3 regions of the Streptomyces sp. NPDC090083 genome follow, and region 1 is predicted to be linked to each of the others. Evidence: riboswitches for the same ligand, from Rfam matches in the RefSeq annotation. Region 1 holds a riboswitch; each other region holds the start of a gene.

The links. A riboswitch is a leader RNA that binds a small molecule or an ion and turns the genes downstream of it on or off. The one in region 1 is predicted to bind cyclic di-AMP.
Positions count from the first base shown of each region.
Region 2: linked by a shared signal. The riboswitch ahead of ACIPTO_RS36945 (NlpC/P60 family protein) and the one ahead of ACIPTO_RS05230 (M23 family metallopeptidase) in region 1 are both predicted to bind cyclic di-AMP.
Region 3: linked by a shared signal. The riboswitch ahead of ACIPTO_RS00910 (peptidoglycan DD-metalloendopeptidase family protein) and the one ahead of ACIPTO_RS05230 (M23 family metallopeptidase) in region 1 are both predicted to bind cyclic di-AMP.

Region 1 covers NZ_JBIVED010000001.1:1,280,358-1,287,239, reverse strand. The annotation lists gene ACIPTO_RS05240 (pitrilysin family protein) at 1-841, shown strand, start outside; gene ACIPTO_RS05235 (M16 family metallopeptidase) at 838-2,226, shown strand; cyclic di-AMP (ydaO/yuaA leader) riboswitch at 2,441-2,593, shown strand; gene ACIPTO_RS05230 (M23 family metallopeptidase) at 2,606-3,361, shown strand; gene ACIPTO_RS05225 (GntR family transcriptional regulator) at 3,550-4,272, shown strand; gene ACIPTO_RS05220 (HPr family phosphocarrier protein) at 4,435-4,716, opposite strand; gene ACIPTO_RS05215 (GNAT family N-acetyltransferase) at 4,906-6,882, shown strand, end outside.
Region 2 covers NZ_JBIVED010000014.1:194,696-201,577, reverse strand. The annotation lists gene ACIPTO_RS36950 (DUF1996 domain-containing protein) at 1-1,993, opposite strand, end outside; cyclic di-AMP (ydaO/yuaA leader) riboswitch at 2,329-2,502, shown strand; gene ACIPTO_RS36945 (NlpC/P60 family protein) at 2,511-4,430, shown strand; gene ACIPTO_RS36940 (hypothetical protein) at 4,634-5,095, shown strand; gene ACIPTO_RS36935 (endonuclease/exonuclease/phosphatase family protein) at 5,124-5,993, opposite strand; gene gndA (NADP-dependent phosphogluconate dehydrogenase) at 6,181-6,882, shown strand, end outside.
Region 3 covers NZ_JBIVED010000001.1:221,222-228,103, reverse strand. The annotation lists gene ACIPTO_RS00930 (helix-turn-helix domain-containing protein) at 26-658, shown strand; gene ACIPTO_RS00925 (DUF6126 family protein) at 655-780, shown strand; gene ACIPTO_RS00920 (tyrosine-protein phosphatase) at 826-1,623, opposite strand; gene ACIPTO_RS00915 (alpha-galactosidase) at 1,794-3,866, shown strand; cyclic di-AMP (ydaO/yuaA leader) riboswitch at 4,170-4,332, shown strand; gene ACIPTO_RS00910 (peptidoglycan DD-metalloendopeptidase family protein) at 4,337-5,269, shown strand; gene ACIPTO_RS00905 (SGNH/GDSL hydrolase family protein) at 5,513-6,298, shown strand; gene ACIPTO_RS00900 (TetR/AcrR family transcriptional regulator) at 6,322-6,882, opposite strand, start outside.

The DNA.
Region 1 (6,882 bases):
CCACCACACCCCCATCGGCTCGATGGCGGACCTGGACGCGGCCACCCTGGAGGACGCGCGCGCGTTCTTCCGCACCTACTACGCGCCCAACAACGCGGTCCTGTCCGTGGTCGGCGACATCGACCCCGAGCAGACGCTCGCCTGGATCGAGAAGTACTTCGGGTCCATCGCCTCGCACGACGGCAAGCCCGCACCCCGTGACGGCGCGCTGCCCGACACGATGGGCGGGGAGCTGCGCGAGGTCGTCGTCGAGGAGGTCCCGTCCCGCGCCCTGATGTGCGCGTACCGCCTCCCGGAGGACGGCACGCGCGCGTCCGACGCGGCCGACCTCGCCCTCACCATCCTCGGCGGCGGCGAGTCCTCCCTCCTCTACAACCGCCTCGTACGACGCGACCGCACGGCCGTCGCGGCCGGCTTCGGACTGCTGCGGCTGGCCGGAGCGCCCTCCCTGGGGTGGCTGGACGTGAAGACGTCCGGTGACTACGAGGTGCCCGTCATCGAGGCCGCCATCGACGAGGAGCTCGCCCGGTTCGCCGCGGAGGGCCCCACGGCCGAGGAAATGGAGCGCGCCCAGGCCCAGTTGGAGCGCGAGTGGCTCGACCGGCTGGGCACGGTCGCGGGCCGCGCCGACGAACTGTGCCGGTACGCCGTCCTGTTCGGCGACCCGCAGCTCGCCCTGACCGCCGTACAGCGCGTCCTCGACGTGACGGCGGAGGAGGTCCAGGAGGTCGCCAAGGCCCGCCTGCGCCCCGACAACCGCGCGGTGCTCGTCTACGAGCCCGCCGCGGACGAGAACGACGAAGCAGAGGCCGGCGACGAGAACGAGGAGGCGGCCAAGTGACCGAGCTCGCCACGATGGAATTCCACCCGCAGCCCCAGGCCGGCGAGGCCAAGCCGTGGGCCTTCCCGGCCCCCGAACGCGGCGCGCTGGCCAACGGCCTGACCGTCCTGCGCTGCCACCGTCCCGGCCAGCAGGTCGTCGCCGTCGAGGTGCTCCTGGACGCGCCCCTGGACGCCGAACCCGCCGGTCTCGACGGTGTCGCCACGATCACCGCGCGCGCCTTCTCGGAGGGCACCGACAAGCACTCCGCCGAGGAGTTCGCCGCCGAGCTGGAGCGCTCCGGTGCCACGCTCGACGCGCACGCCGACCACCCCGGGCTGCGCCTCAGCCTGGAGGTCCCGGCCTCACGCCTGGCCAAGGGCCTCGGCCTGCTCTCCGACGCGCTGCGGGCGCCCGCCTTCGCGGACAGCGAGATCGAGCGGCTGGTCCGCAACCGCCTCGACGAGATCCCGCACGAGACGGCCAACCCCTCGCGCCGCGCCGCCAAGGAGCTCTCCAAGGAGCTCTTCCCGGCGACCTCGCGCATGTCGCGTCCGCGCCAGGGCACCGAGGAGACCGTCGAGAAGATCGACTCGGCGTCCGTCCGCGCCTTCTACGAGCGGCACGTCCGCCCCGCGACGGCCACCGCCGTGGTCGTCGGCGACCTCACCGGCATCGACCTGGACGCGCTGCTCGACGACACCCTGGGGTCGTGGACGGGCTCCTCCGCGCAGCCGCGCCCCGTGCCGGCGGTGACCGCCGACGACACCGGGCGGGTCGTGATCGTGCACCGTCCCGGCGCCGTCCAGACGCAGCTGCTCATCGGCCGCGTCGGAGCCGACCGGCACGACCGGCTGTGGCCCGCCCAGGTGCTCGGCACGTACTGCCTCGGCGGCACCCTCACCTCCCGCCTGGACCGCGTCCTGCGCGAGGAGAAGGGCTACACCTACGGTGTGCGGGCGTTCGGCCAGGTGCTGCGTTCGGCGCCCGACGGCACCGGCGCCGCGATGCTCGCCATCAGCGGCTCCGTGGACACCCCGAACACCGGTCCCGCGCTGGAGGACCTGTGGACGGTGCTGCGCACCCTCGCCGAGGGGGGTCTCACCGACGCCGAGCGCGACGTCGCCGTGCAGAACCTCGTCGGGGTGGCGCCGCTCAAGTTCGAGACCGCCGCGGCCGTCGCGAGCACGCTGGCCGACCAGGTCGAGCAGCACCTGCCCGACGACTACCAGTCGACGCTGTACCGGCAGCTCGCCGCGACCGGCACGGTGGAGGCCACCGCGGCGGTCGTGAACGCCTTCCCGGTGGACCGTCTGGTGACGGTCCTGGTCGGCGACGCGGAGCAGATCAAGGCGCCCGTGGAGGCGCTCGGCATCGGCGAAGTGACCGTCGTCCCGGCGGAGTAGACACCCCGTAGCGGGCCGGCGAGCGGCACGCGCGTGTGGGGGCCCTGGCGACTGAAGAGTCACCAGGGCCCCCTATTGTCCGAATTGGGGGAGAGGTTGCCTGTCTGCCCTGTGGCGTGTGCAACAAAAACCGTGATCCGTTTGGGGATTGAAAGTGGCCCCCCTTAGCGTCGGTCCGGCTGTCCGTCAGGCACCGCGCCGCACTCGCGGCACCGGACAGTCATCGCCGAGTCCCCGTACGGCGCGAGCCAGGGGAGCCGGGGACCCATGTCCCTGGGGTGAATCGGACGCCCGTGAAGGGGGTCCGTAGGAGACCTTCCTGCTCCGAACCCGTCAGCTAACCCGGTAGGCGAGAAGGAAGGAAAGGACCAGCCACTCCATGGCGTTCACGCGCGCCACCGGGAAGCACCGCCGCCCGGGCAGGACCCATCGCACCACCGTGCGCGTCGCGAGCGTCGCGGCCCTCACCACCACCGGCGTCGTCGGCACCCTCGCGAGCGCCCCGGCGTTCGCCTCGGAGCCCGCCGCCGAACAGACCGGGCTCACCCCCGTCATCGCCATCGGCGACTCCGTGGCCGAGAAGATCGACGCCCAGGCCGCCGCCCAGCAGCAGGCAGCCGCCGAGGCGCAGGCCAAGGAGGACGCCCGGCTCCGGGCCGCCGCTCAGGCCAAGGCGGAGCACGAGGCCAAGGAGCGCGCCGCCCGCGCCGCCGAGCGCAAGAGGCTCAACGCCTTCGTCGCCCCGGTCACCGGCTCGTACGTCTCCACCGGCTACAAGACCGGCGGTTCCCTCTGGTCCTCCGGCGCCCACACCGGGGTCGACTTCCATGCCTCGACCGGCACCAGCGTCCACGCGGTCGGCTCCGGCACGGTCGTCGAGGCCGGCTGGGGCGGCTCGTACGGCAATCAAGTGGTGATCAAGATGGCCGACGGCATGTACACCATGTACGGCCACCTGTCGTCCATCGGTGTCTCCGTCGGCCAGAGCGTCACCCCGGGCCAGCAGATAGGCCTCTCCGGGGCGACCGGCAACGTCACCGGACCGCACCTCCACTTCGAGGCCCGCACCACCGCCGAGTACGGCTCGGACGTCGACCCCGTCGCCTACCTCCGCAAGCACGGCGTCGACGTCTGACGACACGGCACCGCACTTCCCGAAGCCCTGGCCCGCCCGGCCGGGGCTTTCGGCGTTTCCGGAGCCCTCCTGTCCAAAAAATATGCATGGATTCCGGCCCTCCATCGGAAATTCCCGCTCACTGCAATAGAGTCACCGAACACACGTCAATCGTCGACGTTTCACGGGGATTAAGGCGGAGGTCGGACATGCGTATTCCGGCGCACTCGGTATGCACGGCGATCCGGGACGACATCGTCGCCGGTGTCCACGAGCGCGGCAGCCGGCTCACGGAGGAACTCCTCGCGCGCCGGTACGGGGTCTCGCGCGTTCCCGTCCGGGAGGCCCTGCGCACGCTGGAGGCCGAGGGGTTCGTGGTGACCCGGCGGCACGCGGGCGCGTGCGTCGCGGAGCCGACCCAGCAGGAGGCCGCCGACCTGCTGGAGATGCGGATGCTGCTGGAGCCGCTCGGCGCCTCACGGGCCGCGCAGCGGCGCACTGAGGCCCACCTCAAGGTGCTGCGCGGCCTCGTCAGGCTGGGGCAGGAGCGGGCCAGGCGGGGCAACAGCGAGGATCTGCGCTCCCTGGGCAGCTGGTTCCACGAGACGCTGTCCCAGGCCTCCGGGAGCCCTGCGCTGACCTCGATGCTGACCCAGCTGCGGCACAAGATCGCCTGGATGTACGTGGTGGACGCCCCGGCCAACCCCGCTGAGTCCTGGGCCGAGCACGGTGCCATCGTGGACGCCGTGGCCCGCGGCGACGCCGAGCGCGCCCGGGCGATCACCGCCCTGCACACCGAGCGCGCGGGCACCGCGCACCGGCTGCGCTTTCCCGGCGGGGCGAACGCCGCGAACCCTGCGAACACCGCGGGCGCCACGGACCGTGTGAGGACTTCGCAACCTCCCGTAAACATGTCGGGTCTGCGGCATTAACACGGGCACCGTATACAAAGAGGGGTCAATTCGCGGGGGATTATTCAAGCTGCCCGCACATGGAAATGCGAAGGGCTCGCCCGGTAATTCGGACGAGCCCTTCGAGGTTGTGGCGCATCGGGTTTTTGGCCAAAAGCGCCGCGCCCCTCAATGGGGTGACGCTCAGACGGTCTCGGGGAGTTCCTCGAGGCCTTCCGCGACCAGCTTCGCGAGGCGGTCGAGGGCCGCGTCCGCGCCCTCGGCGTCCGACGCGAGGACGATCTCCTCGCCGCCCTGGGCGCCGAGGCCCAGGACCGCGAGCATGGAGGCCGCGTTGACGGGGTTGCCGTCGGCCTTGGCGATCGTCACGGGGATACCCGAGGCCGTGGTGGCCCGGACGAAGATGGAGGCGGGGCGGGCGTGAAGGCCCTCCGCCCAGCCGACGTTGACGCGGCGCTCAGCCATGTGATGCTGCCCTTCAGAGTCTCAGGGTTGTCTAGACCAGTTTCCCACACGTGAAGCGAGCCCGGACCGGTCCGCAGGACCGCCCGGAACGGGGTGTCGGACCGCGGCCTCGGCCCCACTCCCCGCGCGCTGTTGTTCCCCACAGACTGCCTCGCGCCGTTGTCGGACGCGAGCCGTACGCTGGGCCCCATGCAGACCTCGTCGGACCGGCACGAGTACCCCGCCCACTGGGAAGCCGACGTGGTGCTGCGCGACGGGGGTACCGCGCGCATCAGGCCCATCACCGTCGACGACGCCGATCGCCTGGTCAGCTTCTACGAGCAGGTCTCCGACGAGTCGAAGTACTACCGCTTCTTCGCGCCGTATCCCCGCCTGTCCGCCAAGGACGTCCACCGCTTCACGCACCACGACTTCGTGGACCGGGTGGGACTCGCGGCCACCGTCGGCGGCGAGTTCATCGCCACCGTACGCTATGACCGCATTAGTGCCGACGGGCGAGCCGCCTCCGCCCCGGCCGACGAGGCCGAGGTCGCCTTCCTCGTGCAGGACGCCCACCAGGGGAGGGGCGTCGCGTCCGCCCTCCTGGAGCACATCGCGGCCGTCGCCCGCGAGCGCGGCATCCGCCGCTTCGCCGCCGAGGTGCTGCCCGCCAACAACAAGATGATCAAGGTGTTCACGGACGCCGGCTACACCCAGAAGCGCAGCTTCGAGGACGGTGTCGTCCGCCTGGAGTTCGACCTCGAACCCACCGACCGGTCCCTCGCCGTGCAGCGCGCGCGGGAACAGCGCGCCGAAGCGCGGTCCGTACGACGGCTGTTGGTGCCCGGCTCGGTCGCGGTCGTCGGTGTCGGCCGTTCCCCCGGAGGGGTGGGCCGCAGCGTTCTCGACAACATCAGGGACGCCGGTTTCACCGGTGGCCTGTACGCCGTGAACAAGGCGTTCCCCGAGGAGTGGAAGGACCTCGACGGCGTGCCGGCCCACCGCTCGGTGCGCGACATCGAAGGCCCCGTGGACCTCGCGGTCGTCGCCGTACCGGTCGAGCATGTCCCCGAAGTCGTCACCGAATGCGGAGAACACGGGGTGCAGGGGCTCGTCGTGGTCACCGCCGGGTACGCCGAGAGCGGCCCCGAGGGACGCGAGCGGCAGCGCGAACTCGTACGCCACGCGCGCACGTACGGCATGCGCATCATCGGACCGAACGCCTTCGGGGTCATCAACACCGCGGCCGGCGTACGGCTGAACGCCTCCCTCGCCCCCCAGATGCCGCGCCCCGGACGCATCGGCCTGTTCGCCCAGTCCGGTGCCATCGGCATCGCCCTGCTGTCCCGACTGCACCGGCGCGGCGGCGGGGTCACCGGAGTCACCGGCGTCTCCACGTTCGTGTCGTCGGGCAACCGCGCGGACGTCTCCGGAAACGACGTCCTCCAGTACTGGTTCGACGACCCCGACACCGACGTCGCGCTCATGTACCTGGAGTCCATCGGCAACCCCCGCAAGTTCACCCGCCTGGCCCGGCGCACCGCGGCGGCGAAACCGCTGGTCGTCGTCCAGGGCGCCGGATCCGCCCCCCAGGGACACGCCGTACGGGCGACCCGGCTGCCGCACGCGACGGTGTCCGCGCTGCTCCGGCAGGCCGGCGTGATCCGCGTCGAGACCATCACCGAACTGGTCGACACCGGTCTGCTCCTGGCACGTCAGCCGCTGCCCGGCGGTCCGCGCGTGGCGATCGTCGGGAACTCCGAGTCCCTGGGACTGCTGACGTACGACGCGTGCCTCTCCGAGGGGCTGCGGCCGCTCGCCCCGCTGGACCTGACGACGGCGGCGACGGCCGGGGACTTCCACCGGGCGTTGTCGCAGGCGCTGGCCGACGAGGCGTGCGACGCCGTGGTGGTGACCGCGATACCCGCGGTGGGGGAGGGGCCGGCCGAGGACGCGGCGCTGGCGGAGGCACTGCGCTCCGCGGCGGCGGCCGTTCCCGGGAAGCCGGTGCTGGTGGTGCACGTGGAACTCGGGGGACTGGCCGAGGCGTTGTCCGCCGCGACGAGCACGGCACCCCAGGCCGCCCCCAGGGCGCCCGGCCCTGAGGACGGCGCCGACCGGCACCGCCCGGCGGAGGAGGCGCCCGGGAAGGACACCGCGGAACCGGAGCAGGCCGTCACCGGGATG
Region 2 (6,882 bases), on a different contig from region 1:
TCGCGCCGGTCTCCGCGAGCCCGCCCTGCGCCTGCGGCTCGTTCGGGCTCACGGCGGCGTAGCTCTCGCCACCGGAACTCGCGGCGGGCGGCGTCGTCTCGGCGGTGCCGACCTCGCCACCGGAACCGGCGTTGTCGTCCGAACCACCTTGGGTCGGGGTCGCCTTGGAGCCTTCGGTCTTCGTGTCGGCCTTGGGCACCGAGACGGCGGTGGTCAGCGATCCCGGGTCCGTGGTCTGCACGTCGGTGGGCTGGTCGTCGGGCGCGCTGGTCGCGGGATCCGCGGTGGCCTGGCCGCCGTTGTCACCCTTCCCTCCGTCGTCGCCCTTTCCGCCGTTCCCGCCGTTGCCACCATTCCCGGCGTTACCGCCGTTGCCGCCGTTCCCGGCGGGCTCGTCGGACGCGGTGGCGGAGGCCGTCGGCTGGGCGCTGTCGGTGGCCGTCGGGGACTCCTGCGGTTCACCGGAGCCCGAGCCACCGCCACCGCCGTTGCCGTTGCCGTTGCCGTTGCCCGAGCCTCCGGGGTCGTTGCCCGTGCCGGCGCCGCACTTCTCGCCGTTGTTGATGCAGTTGACCATGTCCTTCATCAGGCCCTCGTCGAAGACGTTGATGAAGTCGCCGTGGTCGGTGACGGGCTTGTGCTGCTGCTCGGGGAACGAGTCCACCGCGAACAGCGGAGTCGTCTTCCCGCCGTCCTGGAGGCTCGGCGCCTTCACGTCGTAGACGATCCGCTGGACCAGCTGGGGGATGGCCTCGAAACCGTCGGGGCAGGTGCCGTCGGCGGCCTCGAAGGCCACGTGGGTGCGGTGGTTGGCGCTGTCGATGTTGCGGCCGTCCCAGCAGCTCTGGAACTTGAAGGTGCGCACCACGTCACTGCCGGACGGGCACAGCGGGTACTTGTCCTTGAGCTGCCGGTCCTCGAACCCGGTGCAGCTCCAGGAGGCGTTGGCGTTGGCCGGACCGTTCACGAAGGCCTTGGCGTCACCGGTGATGATGCGCAGCAGGCGCGGCATCGCGACGACCTTGCTCTTCGGGTTGCCCACGAACGTCAGCGTGGCCGCCTTGGCCGTGACGATCTGACCGGAGTTGCCCTCGGTGCCGCCGCCGGGCTTGTCGGCGTCGCGCTCCTGCTTGCCGTTCTGGAGGCGCAGCACGGGCCAGTAGTACGTGGACCTGTCGCCCTGGTTCTCGCAGCTCGTCTTCGCCTTCGCCAGGTCGTCGTCGCTGGCGAACGCGTTGTTGGACTGGTTGCCCACGTAGTCGTGGAAGTGGTGAGCGCCGTTGGTCACTCCGGGAGCGACGATCACGTTGTCGGAGTTGAACAGACCGTTCTCGTTCACCCCGCAGGCGGTGACGAACGTGCCGCGGGAGGCGTCGGCCTGGTCCTGCGCCGCGTTCACGTTGGGCTGTACGGAGGTGATGTCCGCGTAGTCCGAGGCGACGGGCCCGTTGGTGGACTGCTGGTTGCCCTGCTGGCCCTGACCGGGCTGACCGCTCTGGTCGCCCGCGCTGCCGGTGGCGTCACCGCTGCCGTCGCCGTTGCCGTCGCCGCTCTGGTCGTCGGACTTCGTGGGCGCGATCAGCGTGCAGCCGGCGAGCGCGTCGAGTCCCTCCGGACGGTCGCCGACGCGCGCGATGGCGTCGTTGATCCGGGCGATCGTCGCGGACCGCTTCTCCTTCAGCGGATTCATGATCGCGTTGTCGGCGAAGGAGGCGTCCTGGCGGATGGACTCGGTGGAGTCCTTGAGCTTCTGGTACGCCTCGGTTATCTGCTGGTCCAGAAGCGCGAGTTGGTTGTCGACCTCGGTCTTCGCCGCGTCGGGCACCGTCGTCAACTGGGTCCCGACGTCCGGGCAGTCGATCGTCGCACCGTCCGATGCCGCGTCGGGAGAGGCTTGCTTGGTCGTGTCACCGCCCCAGCCCTCGGACGCCGACGCGTAGACGTTCGCCGCCACCAGTCCTCCGCCGCCCAGCATCAGGGCGACTGCTGCCATCGTCGCGCGTCGTGCGCCCGTGGGGCGTCTGCGCGTGTTGCGTGCCAAGGAAGTTGCTCCTACACGTATCGGTCGGCCCGGCTCGTCCCGGCATGGAAATCCCCCGCACCAATACGCAACCGCGTCCCGGTGTGTTCAACCGTCCCAAAAATTCATAGCGACCTCTTATGGAGCTCCCTGCGCGGTGGGCCCAGGAGCCCTCGTCCCGCCCAGGAGGAGGTAAAGGTCACAAATACGTATCGGACATATCGCGCTTCAACCTTCACACGAGGCACACACGTTGGCTAGGTTGACGCCCAGGCCGTACGACCAACACCGGCGATCAGCGCCGGGCCGCGCGGCTCGCGTTGAATCCGGTGCGTCGCTCGCGACAGCCGGAGCCGGGGACCCAACCGACTTGGGGTGAATCGGCCCAACTGCCCTTCTGGGCAAGGGCCGTAGGGCACACCTTCCGTGATCGACCGCCCGAACCCGACAGCTAACCCGGTAAGCGCGTTACGGAAGGAGCACGTCTGCCATGCCGGCAGAACGAAGTACGCGCACCGGAGGCAGTGGCCCCACCGTGGACGACCGACCCAGCCGTGACGAAGTCCAGCGGCGGATCAACTCCCTTTACGACAGGGCCGAGACGGCCACCGGGAACTACAACGCCACCCGTGCGATGTCCGGAGGTCCGCGCAAGCGGGTCGAACCCCGGTCCGGCGCTTCACGTCCTTCCGACCCCGCCCTCGACGCCGCCACCCGGCAGCTGTTCGACCGGGCGCGGGCCAAAGTCGGCCCGACCGTACCGGCGATCCTGCCGCCCGGCAGGAATCCGGCCCGTCCGGCGGCGGCCCGTTCCGAGCGGTCCGAGCGACGCCCCGAGGGCGACGGCCGCGGGCGGGCACCCGAAGCGCAGTCCGGACGTGCCGTCGCCGAGCTGACCGCGGGAACCTCCGTACCGGGACCGGGCATCGCCGGCCGGCAACTCGCCGCGCCCGTCGCCGAGTCCACCGCCCGGCCGGTCGCCGAGCTGCTGCCCGCCGCTCCGCAGGCGCCTCAAGCGCCCCAGGCACAGGCGCCTCAGGCCCAGGTGCCGCAGATGCCGCAGGCTCCGCAGCTGCCTCAGCCGACCATGCTGGACCTGCCGGCCGTGCCCGCCGTCGAGATGACACCCGCACCGACCTTCACGCAGCCCCAGCCGCAGCAGTTCGCCCCGGCACCGGCACCGGCGTTCGACCCGCTCACCGCGGACCTGAATCTGCTCCCGTCCATCGCCGCGCCGCGCGCCGAACCGGCCGCCCCCGCGCTGGCCACCTGGCCCCCCGCCGCCGAGTCCAACTGGCCTGCCCCTGAGCCGACTTGGTCGACCGGGCAGACACCGGTGATCCCCGAGCAGCCGACGTGGTCGACCGGCCAGATGCCGATCGTCGCCGCTCCGGAGACCCCCTGGTCCAGCGGTCAGATGCCGATGGTGGCCGAGCAGCAGCAGCTCTGGTCCACGGGCCAGTTGCCCGCCATACCCCAGCAACAGACCTGGTCCACCGGGCAGATGCCGATCGTGGCCCAGCAACAGGCCGCCTCCACAGGGCAGATGCCGGTCGTGTCCCAACAACAAGCCGCGCCCACCGGCCAGATGCCCGTCGCACCCGAGCAACAGCCGTGGGCCACAGGCCAGATGCCCGTCGTGGCCGCGCCGCAGCCGACGTGGTCGACCGGCCAGACGCCGATCGTGACCGCCCCGGAAGCACCCTGGCCCACCGGGCAGACGCCCATGGCGCCCGAGCAACAGGCCTGGTCCGCGCCGCAGATGCCCGCCATGCCCGAGCAACAGCTCTGGTCGACCGGCCAGTTGCCCCTGATCCCGGAGCAGCCGGCCGCGTACCCGACGCCCCCGCAGGACTGGCGTCCTCCGCAGCAGGAGTGGCAGCCGATCCCGCCCGCCGCCGAGGTCTCCTTCGCCGCGGCCCCGCTCCTCGCGCCCGAGGTCACCGCGGCCGCCGTTCCGGCCATGACCCCGGAGATCATCCTCCCGGAGGCTCCGGCCATGAGCCCGACGGTCGCCGCGCCCGTGCCCGTCGCACCGGACGCGGGCACGCAGAGCAAGACCGCCACGGCGCTCGCCTTCGCCCGCGCCCAGATCGGCAGGCCCTGCCTGTGGGGCGCGGCCGGACCCGACGCGTACGACTGCTCCAGCCTCACCCAGGCCGCCTGGAAGGCCGCGGGCGTCCACCTGCCGCGCTCCGCGCAGGACCAGTCGAGCGCCGGCACGCTCGTCCCGCTCACCGACATCCATCCGGGCGACCTGCTGTTCTTTCACGACAGCGTCGACCACGTCGGCCTGTACACCGGCAACGGCCTGATGATCCACGCACCGAGCCCGGGTACGCCGATCCGCGAGGAGTCGATCTTCTACGCCGGTTCGGCCGCCATCCGGGGCGCCGTGCGGCCCGCCTGATCCGCCCGGGGCCGGGCGTTCCCGGCCCCGATCGCGCCCGCCCCGCCACTCTCGTACTGGCGTGTCGTTGGTCCGTACGAGTGGTGGAACCGCCGACACGGTCGTAGCGTCGACAGGGAGACGAGATCGTGTGCCTCGGCGGGCGGGTCCACCGCCGCTACGAGTACGGGGCGACGAGGACGAACAGGCGGCCGGGAGCGGACATGTACAAACACACCATGGTCGGAGTCGTCACGCTGTGTGCCGCCGCGCTGCTGGCACCGGCCGTCGGCAGCTCGGCCGCGGCGTCGGTGCGGACGGAGCCGGTGGCCGCCCACCGGCCGTTCCGGGGCCCCGTGCTCGTCGACTGCCTGTGGCATCCCGAGGTGCGCCCCACCGACTTCACGCTCGCGTGCGGGGACGGCAACAGCCGCCTCACATCGCTGCACTGGACGTCCTGGAACGACACCTCCGCGACGGCCACGGGCGTCAACATGGTGAACGACTGCGTCCCCTACTGCGCGGCGGGCACGTTCCACTCGTACCCGGTCGTCGTCCGCCTCGACACCCCGCAGACCTGGAAGCGGCACCCCCAGGTGCAGCAGTACGGCCAGATCAGCCTGACGTACACGGCGGCACGGCCGGACAAGTTCGCGCACGTCGTGACCTACCCCCTGTGGAACTGACGCACCGGACTCGCAGGGCGCACGGGCCTCAGAGGGACAGCTCCACCACCAGCGGCCGGTGATCCGATATCGCCGTCCTGGGTGCCCGCACCCCGCCTGCGGCGTCCTCGCCGAGCCCGTTCAGCAGGATGTGGTCGAGCTGGACGAGCGGGCGGTGCGAGGGAAAGGTCGCCTGTCGCGCCGCGGACCGCCAGCCGCTCCGGCCGCGCCGCGCGGACACGTTGAGCGTGACCCGGGGCAGTGCGCCGATCAGGTTGAAGTCGCCCATCACCAGCTGGGGCCGGGGCAGTCCGGCGATCCAGCGGCGCACGGAGCGCAGTTGCCCGATGTTCCACCCCGGTACGAACGAGAGATGCACGGCCACGACGGTGAACGGGCCGTGCGGCCCTTCCAGTACGGCGGCCAGCGCGGCCCGCGCCTGGTCCCGGGCCAGCACCGGGGCGGCGCGCCCGGCCACCCGCAGCGGCATGCCGAAGGGGGCCGCCGGGAGTCGTAGGGCGTGCCACTCGCGGACCGGGAGCCGGGACAGCAACGCGACGCCGTGCGAGGGGACTTGGGGCTGGCGGGCCTCGGGGCCGTAGACCCGCATCCCGGGCTCGTCCGGGTCCAGGACCCAGCCCCGGCCGGGTACGGAGCGGCAGTGCAGGGCCGTCGCGTAGCGCCAGTCGCGCGCGTCCATCGCCGCTGCGGCGACCGCCGCCTGGTCGACGCCGCCCGACCGTTCCTGGAGCCGGTCGATCTCCTGGAGCGCCACGACGTCGGCGTCCAGGGACGCGACGGCCGCGGCGAGGGAAGCCGGGAGATCGCCGGGGAGCACGGCCGTCGGACGGCCGTCCGGGCCGATCGGCCGACCGTGCAGCACGTTGAACGTCGCACACCGCACCAGTGAGTCACCCATAGTCAGGCCGCATTGTACGGAGGCCGCCCGCCGGGCCGGCCCGGTGGTGCCGGTCAGTGAGGTGCCGCGGAACGAATGACGAATCCGTGGCCCGTACGTCGAGTCATTTCGCGATCACACACGTACCTGCGGTCATGGGCGCCCAGCGCCGACCCGCCACGTCACCGACTCGGAGAACAGGCACCCCATGAACGCATCAGCACCGCACGACCCCGCCGCCGACGGAACCGCCCAGATCGGCGTCACCGGCCTCGGCGTGATGGGCCGCAACCTCGCGCGCAACTTCGCCCGCAACGGCTACACGGTCGCCGTCCACAACCGGTCGCCGCACCGGACCCACGAGTTGATGAAGGAGTACGGCGGCGAGGGAGCCTTCGTCCCGGCCGAGACCGCGCGCGAGTTCGTGGCCGCGCTGGAGAAGCCCCGCCGCCTGATGATCATGGTGCAGGCCGGTCCCGCCACCGACGCCGTGATCGACGAGTTCGCCGAGCTGATGGAGCCCGGCGACATGATCATCGACGGCGGCAACGCCCACTTCGCCGACACCCGACGCCGCGAGGCCGCCCTGCGCGACAAGGGCCTGCACTTCGTCGGCGCCGGTGTCTCCGGCGGCGAGGAGGGTGCGCTGAACGGGCCGTCGATCATGCCCGGCGGTTCGGCGGAGTCGTACGCCGTGCTCGGCCCGATGTTCGAGTCCGTGAGCGCGAAGGTCGACGGCGAGCCGTGTTCCACGCACATCGGGACGGACGGCGCCGGGCACTTCGTCAAGATGGTGCACAACGGCATCGAGTACGCCGACATGCAGCTCATCGCCGAGGCGTACGACCTGCTGCGGCAGGTCGGCGGCTACGCCCCGGCCGAGATAGCGGAGATCTTCCGGCGCTGGAAC
Region 3 (6,882 bases), 1.1 Mb from region 1:
GCAAAAGTCGGGCTGAATGGAGGACATGAGCTCCTCCGAGACGTGGCCGGAACCGCCGGCCGGGCCGGCCGACGACCTGCCGGCCACCGTCGCACCACAGCTCCGCGCGCTGCGCCGCCGCGCCTCCCTCACCCTGGAGGCCGCCGCCCGCTCCGCCGGGCTCTCGCCCGCCCATCTCTCCCGTCTGGAGACCGGGCAGCGCCAGCCCTCGCTGCCGATGCTGCTCGCGCTCGCCCGTATCTACGGTACGACAGTCTCGGATCTGCTCGGCGAGACGGCCACCGACCGGGACTCCGTCGTCCGCGCCGCCGACATGGAACCGACCCGCGCGGGCGGCTGGACCTACTGGCAGGCCGGCGCCCCCGGCCGCGGGATGCAGTCCCTGCGCGTCCGTATCCCGCACGGTTCCCAGGGCGACATCGTGCGTGTCCACCCCGGTGAGGAGTGGCTCCACGTCCTGGCCGGCCGGCTGCGGCTGCGCCTCGGCGACACCGCGCACATCCTCGCGCCGGGCGACAGCGCCCACTTCGACTCGCTGACCCCGCACCGCCTCGCCGCCGCCGACGAGGACGGCGTCGAGGTCCTGTTCGTCCACACCCTGCTGCAGAGCCCCACGGCCACCCTGTGCCTGGGCCCGATCACCGGAGAGACGCCATGAGCGGCAACAACATCGAGGACAAGTTCCCGCGCGCCCTGTGGATCCGGCTCATCATCTACATCGCCGTCGGCCACCTCTTCGCGGCCTTCATCTACCTGCTGTTCTCGGTGGGCGCCAAGTAGCCCGCGGCGGCGGCCTGTCGAGCCGGCTCGGCCGCCGCGGCCGGTTCAGTCGAGCAGCCGCTCGCGCAGCCGCTCCCGGATCTCCGGGGTGATCCCGAGTCCCCGCTCCAGGTACGTGTCCACGTCGCCCCAGGTCTCCTCGACGGTCTCGAAGGCCGCCGTCAGATACTCGGCGCGGGCGTCGAAGAGCGGGCTGAGGAGCTCCATCACCTCGGGGGCGTAGGCCGCGGCGGAGGAGCCGCTGCGGTGCACCTTGTAGCGACGGTGCTTCGCGTTCGACTCCAGGTAGTCGGCCACGATCGCGTCCCGCTCCACGCCGACGGCGAGCAGGGTCACGGCTATCGACAGACCCGCGCGGTCCTTGCCCGCCGCGCAGTGCATCAGCGCGGGGACACTGTCCTCCGCGAGGGAGCGCAGCACCTGGGAGTGCTCGGCGGTGCGCTCCGTGACGATCGTGCGGTACGACGCGATCATCCGGGCGGCGGCCTTGCCGTCGCCGAGGATCTCGCGCAACTGCTCCATCTCGCCGTCGCGGACCATCTTCCAGAACTCGGAGCCGTCCGCCGGGTCGGTCAGCGGCAGGTTCACATTGCGCACACCCGGCAGCTCGACGTCGGGACCCTCCAGCTTCTGGTCCGACGCGTTGCGGAAGTCGAAGATCGTGTGCAGGCCCAGCGAGCCGAGGAACGCGGCGTCCTCCTCGGTCGCGTGCGCGAGATGGCCGCTGCGGAACAGCACCCCGTGCCGCACCCGGCGACCGTCCACCGTCGGAAGTCCGCCCACGTCCCGGAAATTGCGCACTCCGGACAACTCCGGCTCGGTCGACGGAATCTGCTGCGTCACGAGGACTCCTCCCACTCGGCCCGGCGGCGCGGCTCACCGGCGGGCACGTTCTCGACGATACGACATGAATTCCCCAGGCAATCAGTTGTCCACAGGCGTTGCCTCGCAGGCCCCGCGCCGTTGATGATGTTGGTGCTTGAGTGGACTTGTTCGAATCTGTGAGGGACTTGATGTTGGAGATCGCCGAGAACGGCCGTACATGGGTGCTGTCGGGCCCGACGAGCAGCTACGCCGTCCATCTCACCGAGCAGGACGAGCTGCTCCACCTGCACTGGGGCCCCTCGATCGCGCTGGCCGACGCCGAGGAGCTGGCGGCCCGCCCGCTGCCCGACGCCTCCTCCTTCGAGTCCCGGCTCGACGGCCGCGAGGAGTACCCCGTCGAGGGCGGCCCCCGCTTCGCCCGCCCCGCCCTCTCCGTGCGCACGCCCGAGCGACGCGGCACGGAGTGGGCCTTCGAGCGCCACGACACCGAGGGCGACGAACTGCGGCTGCGCTTCCGGGACGGCGGTCTCGTGATCACGCTGCACTACCGGACGCGCGGCGACGTCGTCGAGCGCTGGACGACCCTCGACAACGACGGCGCCGAGCCCCTGGAGCTGCTGCGCGCCGACTCCGCGACCTGGACGCTGCCCGAGCGCGAGGGCTGGCGGCTGTCGCAGCTGCACGGCCGGTGGGCCGCCGAGTCCCGGCTGGTGCGCTCCGACCTCACCTACGGGGAGAAGGTCATCGGCAGCCGCCGCGGCCACACCGGACACCAGCACCTGCCCTGGGTCGCCCTCGACACCGACGCGACCGAGGAGCGCGGCGAGGTCTACGGCTGCGCCCTCGGCTGGTCGGGGTCCTGGCGGCTCGCCGTGGCCCAACTCCCCGACGCGCGCGTGCAGATCACCGGCGGCGCCGGGTACGACGACTCCGGGCTGCTGCTCCTGGCGCCGGGGGAGTCGTTCACCACCCCGGTCTTCGCCGGCCTGTGGACCGACACCGGCCACGGCGGCGCCAGCCGCATCTGGCACGCGTACCAGCGGACGTACGTCATCCCGGACGCGGACCAGGACCGGCCGGTGCTCTACAACTCCTGGGAGGCCACCCAGTTCGACATCTCCGAGGACCAGCAGGAGGTGCTCGCGCGGCGGGCGGCGGCGATGGGTGTCGAGCTGTTCGTGGTCGACGACGGCTGGTTCGGCGCCCGCACCGGCGACCGCGCCGGGCTCGGCGACTGGACGCCCAACCCGGACCGCTTCCCCGCCGGCCTCAAGCCCCTCGCGGACCGCGTGCACGCCCTGGGCATGCAGTTCGGCATCTGGGTCGAGCCCGAGATGGTCAACGCGGACAGCGACCTGTACCGCGCACACCCCGACTGGGTGCAGTACCAGGAGGGGCGGAAGCGGACGGAGTTCCGCAACCAGCTCGTCCTGAACCTCGCGCGCGAGGACGTCCAGGAATACCTCTGGGAACAGCTCCACGGCCTGCTCTCCAGCGCCCCGATCGACTACGTGAAGTGGGACTTCAACCGCTGCTTCACCGACGCGGGCTGGCCGGGCGAGGGCTACCCGCAGCGCCTCTGGGTCGACCATGTGCGCGCCCTGTACGGCCTGTTGGACCGGTTGCGGGCGGCCCACCCGGGCGTCGCCTTCGAGTCCTGCTCGGGCGGCGGCGGCCGGATCGACCTCGGTGTCATGAGCCGCACGGACCAGGTGTGGACCTCGGACAACACCGACCCGCTGGACCGGCTCGCCATCCAGCACGGCTTCAGCCAGATCCACCCCGCGCGCGTGATGGCCGCCTGGGTCACCGACAGCCCCAACACCCAGCTCAACGGCCGCGTCAGCAGCCTGCGCTTCCGGTTCGTGAGCGCCATGGCCGGTGTGCTCGGCGTGGGCGGCGACCTCTCGGAGTGGACCGAGGAGGAGCTCGCCGAGGCCCGCCGCTGGGTGGACCTCTACAAGGAGATCCGGCCCCTGGTGCAGCACGGCGACCTCCACCGGCTCCGCCCGCCGACGGGCGGACTCAGCGCCGTGCAGTACGTCCGCGGCGACGAGACCGTCGTCCTCGCCCTCCTTCAGGCACAGCACTACGGCGAGCCCCTCCTGGCGCTCCGGCTGCGCGGGCTCGACCCGACGGCGTCGTACGAATGCCTCGAAACGGGCGAAGTCCACCGGGGTGCCGTGCTGTTGCACCACGGACTGCGGACCGGTCTGCGCGGTGACCTGGATGCGACGGTTCTCCGACTGCGTCGCATCTGATCCTTCTGTCCCAATTGCAGCCTTCGTTCCAACTCGCTCTGGAATAAAGGAACCTGGGGTTCGTGTACGTGAGCAGCGTCATATCCGTGACCGTGCGTCGTTAGTCATGTTCACGTAATTGACAAGCTTCCGCTGGGGAATTGAAGAGCGGAGTCCCGGGGGAATTCACGGAGGGTGACGGTGAATTCCTCCGGCGGATCACAAGAAACGCATATCCGTGGAACCTCCTGCTTGTCCCTTTGCGTCTTCCTCGCTTACGTTCGCCACCAATCCGGACGGACGCCCAGTCCTGCCGCCGACCGGACTTCGCATCCACTCACCCGTATGCGGCAGGAGCGGGGGACCCACAGGCAAGACGCCTGTTCCGGTCTCCGGAACGGGCTCGGGGTTAAGCCGCGTCCCGTGCGCGGCCGGGCATCTCCAGCCCGAACCCGACAGCTCACCTCGCAGGCGCCGGAGAGGAATTCGCCATGCCCGCGAAGGGTAAGCACCGCCGCCCGAAGCCCCAGCGCTTCACCCGCTCGATAGCCGTCGCCGGAACCGGCGGCGCGGCACTCGCCCTTCCGCTCATGGGTGCCACCGGCGCCCATGCGGCGACCACGACGTCCGCTCCGGAAAAGGCGGTTCAGTCCGTTCCGGCGGCCGAGAAGACGGCGGCCGAGAAGTCCACCTCCGCCAAGTCGGCGCGCGTCACGACGTATTCGGTGAAGTCGGGCGACTATCTCTCGAAGATCGCCGAGGAGCAGGACGTCACCGGCGGCTGGAAGAAGATCTACCGCGACAACCGCGAGGCCATCGGCGGCAACCCGTCGATGATCCACCCGGGCCTGAAGCTCTCCCTCGGCGAGAAGGCCACGACGAGCGGGACGGACACGGCCAAGTCGTCGACGCCGTCCGGCACTTCGTCGTCGTCCTCGTCTTCCTCGTCGTCCTCCGCTTCTTCCTCCTCGAAGGAGTCGTCGGCCACGCAGAGCTCCGACACCAGCACCTCCACCGGCTACGGCCTGCCCGTGGCCGGCGGCACCATCGGTACCGGCTACCGCGTCGCCGGCAGCATGTGGTCCAGCGGCTACCACACGGGCGTCGACTTCGTCGTCCCGACCGGCACCACCATCAAGGCGGTCGCCGCGGGCACGGTCGTCTCGGCGGCCTACGACGGCGCCTACGGCAACGAGGTCGTCATCCGCCACGCGGACGGCGAGTACTCGCAGTACGCCCACATGTCGCAGCTGTCCGTCTCGGCCGGCCAGACCGTCACCGAGGGCCAGCAGATCGGCCTCTCCGGCGCGACCGGCAACGTGACGGGACCGCACCTGCACTTCGAGATCCGGACCACGCCGTACTACGGCTCGGACGTGGACCCGGTCGCGTATCTCCGCTCGCACGGCGTCACCGTCGGCTGACATCGGGCCCGGCACGGGCACCCCACATCACCGAAGGCCGGACCCCGATCCCCGGGTCCGGCCTTCGGCGTATGGCAGTTCCGGCATCAACGCCCCTGGTCAGAGAGTTATTCCGACTTTGGACAACCCTTTACGAGTGGCTTATCTCACCGTCCGTCAACCCCTAAATACGATCGCGTAGGTCACAGGCGAGGGTGAATTATGGTTGCCGTGGCTAACGATTCGAAGAGTGACAGCAGAACAGTGATCGGGTCGTACGTGGCGGTGGGGGACAGCTTCACCGAAGGCGTCGGCGACCCCGGGCCCGACGGTGCGATGGTCGGCTGGGCCGACCGGTTCGCGGTACTGCTCGCGGATCGCCGGCCCGAGGGCGACTTCGCGTACACCAACCTCGCCGTGCGCGGGAAGCTGCTCGACCAGATCGTGGCCGACCAGCTCACCCGGGCCAAGGAGATCGGCCCCGACCTGGTCTCCTTCTGCGCCGGCGGCAACGACATCATCCGCCCCGGCACCGACCCGGACGAGGTCGCCGAGCGCTTCGAGCGCGCGGTCGCCGACCTCACCGGCGCCGTCGGCACCGTCATGGTGACGACCGGCTTCGACACCCGGGGCGTGCCCGTGCTCAAGCACCTGCGCGGCAAGATCGCCACCTACAACGGACATGTGCGCGCCATCGCCGACCGTTACGGCTGCCCGGTGCTCGACCTGTGGTCCCTGAAGACGATCCAGGACCGGCGAGCCTGGGACGGCGACCGGCTGCACCTCTCTCCCGAGGGGCACACGCGCGTGGCGCTCCGTGCCGGACAGGTCCTCGGCGTGGAGGTCCCGGCCGACCCGGACCAGCCCTGGCCCCCGCTGCCGCCGCGCGGCCCGCTCGACATCCGGCGCGACGACGTCCACTGGGCGCGCGAGTACCTGGTGCCGTGGATCGGACGCCGCCTGCGCGGCGAGTCCTCGGGCGACCACGCGGAGGCGAAGGGCGCGCTGTCTCCCGACGCCATCAAGATGCGGATCGAGGCGGTGGCCTGAGGCGAGGCCAGGGGAGAGGTCGATCAGGACGTCGTCAACGCGGCCCGGTCGAGCCCCAGTTCACGGGCGAGCGCCTCGTCGACCCACTCCAGGGCACGCGCCCGGGACACCGTTCCGGCGTACGCCGTCATCTGTACGGCGAGGCCGTCGAGGAGGGCCGTGAGGCGCAGCGCCGCACCGCTCGGGTCCGGGCAGTGGAACTCGCCCGCGGTCACCCCCTCGGCGACGACCTCGGCGAGGGCCCGCTTCCACTGCCGGTCGAGATCACGCGTGACGTCCAGGAGAGCGGGTTCGCGCAGCGCCGCCGCCCAGCCCTCTATCCACAGCCGCCACCCCTTGGCCTGCCCGGTCGGCGCGTACCAGCGCACCGCTGCCCGCAGCCGGCGCACCGCGGTCGTACGGCGGCCGAGGAGCTTGCGCAGATGCGCGAGGTCGTCCTCGGCGGCGAAGGCGAACGCGGCGGCGACCAGTTTCTCCTTGGTCGAGAAGTGATAGAGCACCAGCGCGTTGCTCACCCCGAGCGCAGAGGCCACGTCGGCGATCCTGACCGCCGCCACGCCCCGCTCCTCGATCTGCTCCACGGC